Neobacillus sp. PS2-9: one gene and its partner. The protein of the gene in region 1 interacts with the protein of each later gene in a pairwise test. Links are inferred from orthologs where the notes say so. Each region holds a gene or a part of one and is shown on either strand. Other genes may lie near its edges. The genes, in order: pcrA and lpdA.

Region 1 (3,293 bases):
AATTCGCTATGGAAGGGTACTGTATTTTAAACGAAGAATGTAAAGCGGCTAAACTGACATCAGCCAACGCTCAATTAACAACCGAGGATGTTAAGGCCTATGCAATGATGGCAGAAAAAATGTTTCAGCTACCAATCTTCTATTTAGAATATAGCGGCAAATATGGGGATCCTGCTGTAGTAGCGGAAGTTAAAAAGGTTCTTGAACAAACTACGTTATTTTATGGTGGGGGAATCACTACCGCCGAACAGGCAGTTGAAATGGCCAAGCATGCCGATGTCATTGTAGTCGGAAATGTCATTTATGACAATTTTGATCAAGCTTTGGAAACCGTAAAAAGTGTCTAATAGATATTTGCTTCAGAGCAAAATTAACGATATGATAAAAATAAGAACAAATGTTTGTAGATGGTGGTGGATAGAATGCAATTTTTAACAGACAAGCTATTAAACGGGCTGAACCCGGAACAACAGAATGCCGTGAAAGCAACAGACGGACCACTTCTTTTAATGGCAGGTGCCGGAAGTGGTAAAACAAGAGTACTAACGCATCGAATCGGTTACTTAATAGTAGAAAAGCGCGTCAATCCTTATAATATTTTAGCAATTACCTTCACGAATAAAGCGGCAAGAGAGATGAAAGAACGTATCGGAAAAATGATGGGTGGTGCCGCTGAAGAAATATGGATTTCTACCTTTCACTCCATGTGCGTAAGAATTCTGCGCAGAGATATTGACCGCATGGGCTTTAACCGCAATTTTACTATTCTTGATACAACAGACCAACAATCCGTAGTAAAAGGGATCTTGAAAGAAAAAAACATTGACCCGAAAAAATTTGACCCTCGTGCGATTCTGGGCTCAATTAGCTCGGCTAAAAATGAACTCATTGACCCAGAAGAGTTTAAAAAGACGGCAGGCGGGTATTTTGAACAAGTGGTCAGTGATGTATATGAAGAATACCAAAAACGGTTACGTAAAAATCAAGCACTTGATTTTGATGATTTAATTATGATGACGATTCAATTGTTTACTCGTGTACCGGAAGTGCTTGAATTTTATCAGCGGAAATTCCAATATATACACGTGGATGAGTACCAGGATACGAATAGGGCCCAGTATATGCTTGTTAAACTATTGGCTAATCGTTTTAAAAACCTGTGTGTCGTAGGGGATTCAGACCAGTCCATCTATAAGTGGAGGGGAGCGGATATTGCCAATATCCTTTCCTTTGAAAAGGACTATCCGAATGCAACGGTTATTTTACTAGAGCAAAACTATCGTTCAACCAAGAGAATTCTTCTTGCAGCCAACAAGGTAATAGAAAACAATATGAACCGCAGAGCGAAAAACCTGTGGACAGAAAACCCGGAAGGAAACAAGCTAGTTTATTTCCGTGCAGATAGTGAACAGGGAGAAGCGCAGTTTGTTGCGGGGAAAATTAAAGAACTAACAAGAGATCAGAATGTGAAGCTGTCAGATATTGCGATTCTCTATCGTACCAACGCACAATCCCGTGTAATGGAGGAAGTGCTGCTGAAATCCAATATTGAATATAGCATTGTCGGCGGCATTAAGTTCTATGACAGAAAAGAAATTAAGGACATGCTCGCTTATTTACGTCTGATTTCAAACCCAGACGATGACATCAGCTTACAGCGTGTCATTAACGTGCCGAAACGTGGAATCGGCTCCACTTCGCTTGATAAAATTGCCGATTTTGCAGCGATGCATGACCTTTCCTTATACCAAGCGTTAGACTCGATTGAATTAATTGGCTTAAGTCCGAAAATCACCAAGGCAGCAAGAGAGTTCCGTGATTTAATTAAAAATTACACGAATATGCAGGAATTCCTTTCTGTAACAGAATTAGTGGAAGAAATCCTGGATAAGACTGGATATCGAGAAATGCTGAAGGCGGAAAAGTCACTTGAAGCACAAAGCCGTCTTGAAAACCTTGAGGAATTATTATCCGTTACGAAAAACTTCGAGGATTCTAGTGAGGATAGAAGCTTGGTTGCATTCTTAACGGATTTGGCACTTGTTGCTGATATTGATTCACTAGATGAGGATGGTGAAAAGGCTGATACCATCACACTTATGACCTTGCACTCTGCAAAAGGCTTGGAATTCCCAGTGGTTTTCCTCATTGGCCTTGAAGAAGGTGTATTCCCGCATAGCCGCTCTCTTATGGAAGAAGCGGAGATGGAAGAAGAGCGCCGTCTTGCCTACGTCGGAATCACAAGAGCAGAGAAGAGCCTATTTATAACCAACGCTCAAATGAGAACATTATTCGGTAGAACAAATATGAACCCTGCATCAAGGTTTATCGCTGAAATTCCGGAGGATCTAATTGAAGGAGTAGAGCCGGAGAAACGTATGAATACGCCATTTAATTCTGGCGGAGGTAGAAGTTTTGGAGGCTCAGGGTCTTCCTTTGGACAAGCAAAAAGTACATTTAGTACACCAACTACCCCAAGAAAACCAGTGATGCGTCCAGTTTCAGCTGCTTCTGGCGGAGAGGATGTCGGCTGGAAGGTTGGCGATAAAGCAGAACATGGTAAGTGGGGAATTGGAACGGTTGTAAGTGTTAAAGGGCAGGGAGAGGGAACAGAACTTGATATTGCGTTTCCAAGCCCAGTAGGTATCAAACGCCTATTAGCTAAATTTGCACCAATTAAAAAAGCATAATCCTTCATGCTATAATCCATGAGTGGAATACCTTTATGAAAGGGCTGGATATATGGACCTTCTAATGGCTGAACAGAAAATCACGGAAGTAAGAAACTTATTAAATCAATATGGCTATGAATACTATGTGCTAGATCAACCATCTGTGCCAGATGCTGAATATGACAGGCTAATGCAGGAGCTTTTAGAGCTAGAGGAAAAGTTCCCAGAGTTAAAGACTCCAGACTCTCCTTCGGTGCGTGTAGGTGGTGTGGTTCTTGACGTATTTGAGAAGGTGGAGCACCGTACACCGATGCTAAGCTTAGGTAATGCCTTTAATGATCAAGACTTAAAGGATTTTGACCGCAGGATTCGTCAGGCTGTAGGAGACGACTTTTCCTACGTCTGTGAATTGAAAATTGACGGCCTTGCTGTTTCGTTACGCTATGAAAATGGTTTGTTCATTCAAGGGGCAACCCGTGGGGATGGAACCATTGGTGAGGATATCACTGCTAATTTAAAGACGATTCAATCGATTCCGCTTCGTCTACGGGAAAATGTTTCACTCGAGGTGCGCGGGGAAGCCTATATGCCGAAGCGTTCGTTTGAAGCTTTGAATGAGAA
Region 2 (3,331 bases), 1.2 Mb from region 1 along the record:
AACCTCACTTTTGCATTTTCATGCTCATCATAGAGCTTATCAAATAGTTCCATAAGACTCCTCCTTTTAATTAAATATTTAGAATATTATTATAATTCATTTTTAATAAAATAACAAGAAATGATGACAATTTAATTCTTCTAATTGTTGTCATCACTTTTTATTCAGTGCTAGAATAGAAGGGCATATACTACGGACTATAGGGGGGAATGATGATGGCTGTTAATGCATTTATTAAGCTCGTGCCTTCATCTGCAAAACAAACGATAACCATTGATGAGGTTAAGGAATTATTTTATTACTATAAAGATATTACATCCAAAACAGGCAATCAGGTAAGCTGGGAATTTGGAGAATCTGCCTTTCCTTATGACATCAAAGAAACGGAAGACGGTAAAGGGAAATGGTTTTACTTACAAGCCAATCTAGAACGTTACTATGCCATACTAATTGGTGTTGATACGGAATCGGTTCAAAATGATGACGGTGTTATAAGTGAACAAACATACATACAAGTCACTCTTCCTGAACAATCCACTTATGGAGATAAAGGAAAAGCAAATGAATTCTGTAAATTTCTTGCTAAAAAGCTGCAAGGCGAGCTTCATCTTTTTAATGAAAGAGTCATGTATTATTACCCAAGAAAATAAAAAGCAACGAAAGGCTCCTATAGGAGCTTTTTTAATGCATAATTTGAGCCATTGTATAATGAAATGAAGTATAGATAACTAAGCTTAACGCGGTAATAAAGAGGGTTTTACGGACTGACTTTGTGACATAATTTCCGATTAAAAATGCTAAGTAAAAAAACACAAAAAACATAATGACTTTATAGATGAGTTGATCATGCTTTGAAAGCCATTCAATAAACGTAAATCCGCTCCAAATAATAAATTGTAAAAGCATGACAATATATACTCTCATTTTTATCACCACTCAACTTCTCTTTATCCATTTGGTGTTTTAAGTATATGAATAAAATCGGGTCATAAGTTATTTTTTTAACACCTCCTCTATATTAAAATTCGCTGAAAAAAAATAAAGTCCTTTCCGTTTTTCGGAAAGGACTTTTATTTTTATTATTTAATGATATGGATTGGGCTGCCTAGGGCAACTTCAGCAGCTTCCATTGTAATTTCACCAAGTGTTGGGTGAGCATGAATTGTCATCGCTAAGTCTTCCGCTGTCATTCCTGCTTCAATGGCAAGACCAAGTTCAGCAATCATATCAGAAGCGCTTGCTCCGGCAATTTGAGCACCAATTACAAGACCATCTTCTTTACGTGTAATAAGCTTTAAGAAACCGTCAGCACTGTCTAGAGAAAGCGCACGGCCGTTTGCTGCAAATGGGAATTTAGCAGCAACCACTTCGATGCCTTCTTCTTTTGCTTGACTTTCAGTATATCCTACCTGTGCTAACTCAGGATCTGAGAAAACAACTGCTGGAATTCCTAAATAATCAATTTCAGACGGATGACCAGCAATCGCTTCAGCAGCAATTTTCGCTTCATATGATGCCTTATGTGCTAGTTGAGGACCAGCAACAACATCACCAATTGCATAAATATTGCTTAAGCTTGTACGGCATTGCTTGTCAATTTCAATTAAGCCACGGTCGCTTAACTTCACTCCAGCTTCCTCTAAGCCCATTTCATCAGTGTTTGGACGACGGCCAACCATTACAAAAACATAATCAGCTTCGATTTTCTTTTCTTCGCCTTTTGTTTCAAATGTTACCACTACGCCGTTTTCAGTTTCTTCGACACCCTTGGCAAATGCTTTTGTATAGAATTCCGCACCTTTTTTCTTCATCGTTTTCTTAACAAGAGCAGCCATTTGCTTATCAAATACTCCCATGCCTAAAATTTCATCGGCACCCTCTAAAACAGTTACTTGCGTGCCAAAGTTTGCATAGGCGCCACCAAGTTCAATCCCAATAACACCGCCGCCAATAACAACGATCTTTTCAGGAATTTCATTTAGATTAAGAGCACCTGTAGAATTTAGAACACGCTTTGAATATTTAAATGCTGGTAATTCAATTGGACGTGATCCAGTTGCAACGATAGCATTTTTAAAGGTATATGTTTGTGCAGATGTTTCATCCATTACACGAAGTGTATTGGCATCTACAAAGTACGCTTCACCACGAACAACATTCACTTTATTGCCTTTTAGTAATCCTTCAACGCCACCAGTTAATTTCTTAACAACACCAGCTTTGAATTCTTGTACCTTTGAAAAATCAACCTTAACATTTTCAGCTGTAATTCCGAAAGATTCAGAATGTACAGCTGTTTCATAACGGTGACCCGCAGAAATTAAGGCTTTTGAAGGGATACATCCAACATTTAGACATACACCACCAATATATTCCTTTTCAACAATGGTCACTTTTTGTCCAAGCTGAGCAGCGCGGATTGCGGCAACATATCCTCCAGGACCGGAACCGATGACTATAGTATCTGTTTCAATTGGGAAATCTCCAACTACCATTTTTCTTACGCCTCCATTAACAATAGTTCTGGATCGTTCAATAAACGTTTAATATGATTCATTGCGTTTTGCGCTGTTGCACCATCAATCATTCGGTGGTCGAAGCTTAACGATAATGCTAACACAGGAGCCGCAACAATTTCGCCATTTCGAACGATTGGTTTTTCTGCAATACGACCTACACCAAGGATAGCTACTTCTGGATGGTTAATAACTGGTGTAAACCATTGACCGCCAGCAGAACCGATGTTGGAAATTGTGCAAGATGCACCCTTCATTTCATTTGGAGCAAGTTTTCCATCACGAGCTTTTCCAGCCAATTCATTAATTTCATTTGAAATTGTGAAGACTGACTTACGATCAGCATCTTTTACAACTGGAACTAATAGACCTTTTTCAGTATCTGCTGCAATTCCGATGTTGTAGTAGTGCTTGTGGATAATTTCATTTGTTGCATCATCAAGAGATGTATTTAAAGCAGGGAACTCTCTTAATGCACTTGTTAATGCTTTTACGATATATGGTAAGAAAGTAAGCTTGATGCCTTTTGCCGCAGCTACTTCCTTGAATTTCTTACGGTGTGCAACAAGTTTCGTAACATCGATTTCATCCATAAGAGTTACGTGTGGAGCAGTGTGCTTAGAGTTAACCATTGCTTTTGCAATCGCCTTACGGATACCGCTCATCTTCTCACGTGTTTCTGGATATTCCCCTTGTGGAATTGGAGTTGGTGCTGCTGCTGCCTTAGGAGCTTCCTCCACTGCTTCTGCTGCTTGTGGTGCCGCCTGTGGCGCTGCTGCTGCTCCTCCACTTAAGAAGGCATCAATATCATTCTT

What was found.
Region 2: the proteins of pcrA (region 1) and lpdA interact in binary tests that used the Escherichia coli proteins (3 or more experiments, as listed by UniProt). The link is inferred for Neobacillus sp. PS2-9 from one-to-one orthologs.

What each region holds. Positions count from the first base shown.
Region 1 is NZ_CP133269.1:4,892,977-4,896,269, reverse strand. The notes cover bases 95-3,056. They hold pcrA (DNA helicase PcrA), read left to right. Parts: upstream 95-422; coding sequence 423-2,690; downstream 2,691-3,056. Other genes in these bases: ligA (NAD-dependent DNA ligase LigA), read left to right, coding at 2,743-3,056; RCG25_RS24445 (heptaprenylglyceryl phosphate synthase), read left to right, coding at 95-347. In the rest of the region: more of RCG25_RS24445, read left to right, coding at 1-94; more of ligA, read left to right, coding at 3,057-3,293. UniProt on the Escherichia coli protein: A helicase with DNA-dependent ATPase activity. Unwinds DNA duplexes with 3'-5' polarity. Translocates on single-stranded DNA with 3'-5' polarity. Initiates unwinding more efficiently from a nicked substrate than double-stranded DNA.
Region 2 is NZ_CP133269.1:3,715,300-3,718,630, forward strand. The notes cover bases 288-3,287. They hold lpdA (dihydrolipoyl dehydrogenase), read right to left. Parts: upstream 2,496-3,287; coding sequence 1,080-2,495; downstream 288-1,079. Other genes in these bases: RCG25_RS18670 (DUF1885 family protein), read left to right, coding at 288-650; RCG25_RS18675 (hypothetical protein), read right to left, coding at 682-924; RCG25_RS18685 (dihydrolipoamide acetyltransferase family protein), read right to left, coding at 2,501-3,287. Outside these bases: RCG25_RS18665 (DUF3055 domain-containing protein), read right to left, coding at 1-53; more of RCG25_RS18670, read left to right, coding at 216-287; more of RCG25_RS18685, read right to left, coding at 3,288-3,331. UniProt on the Escherichia coli protein: Lipoamide dehydrogenase is a component of the glycine cleavage system as well as of the alpha-ketoacid dehydrogenase complexes.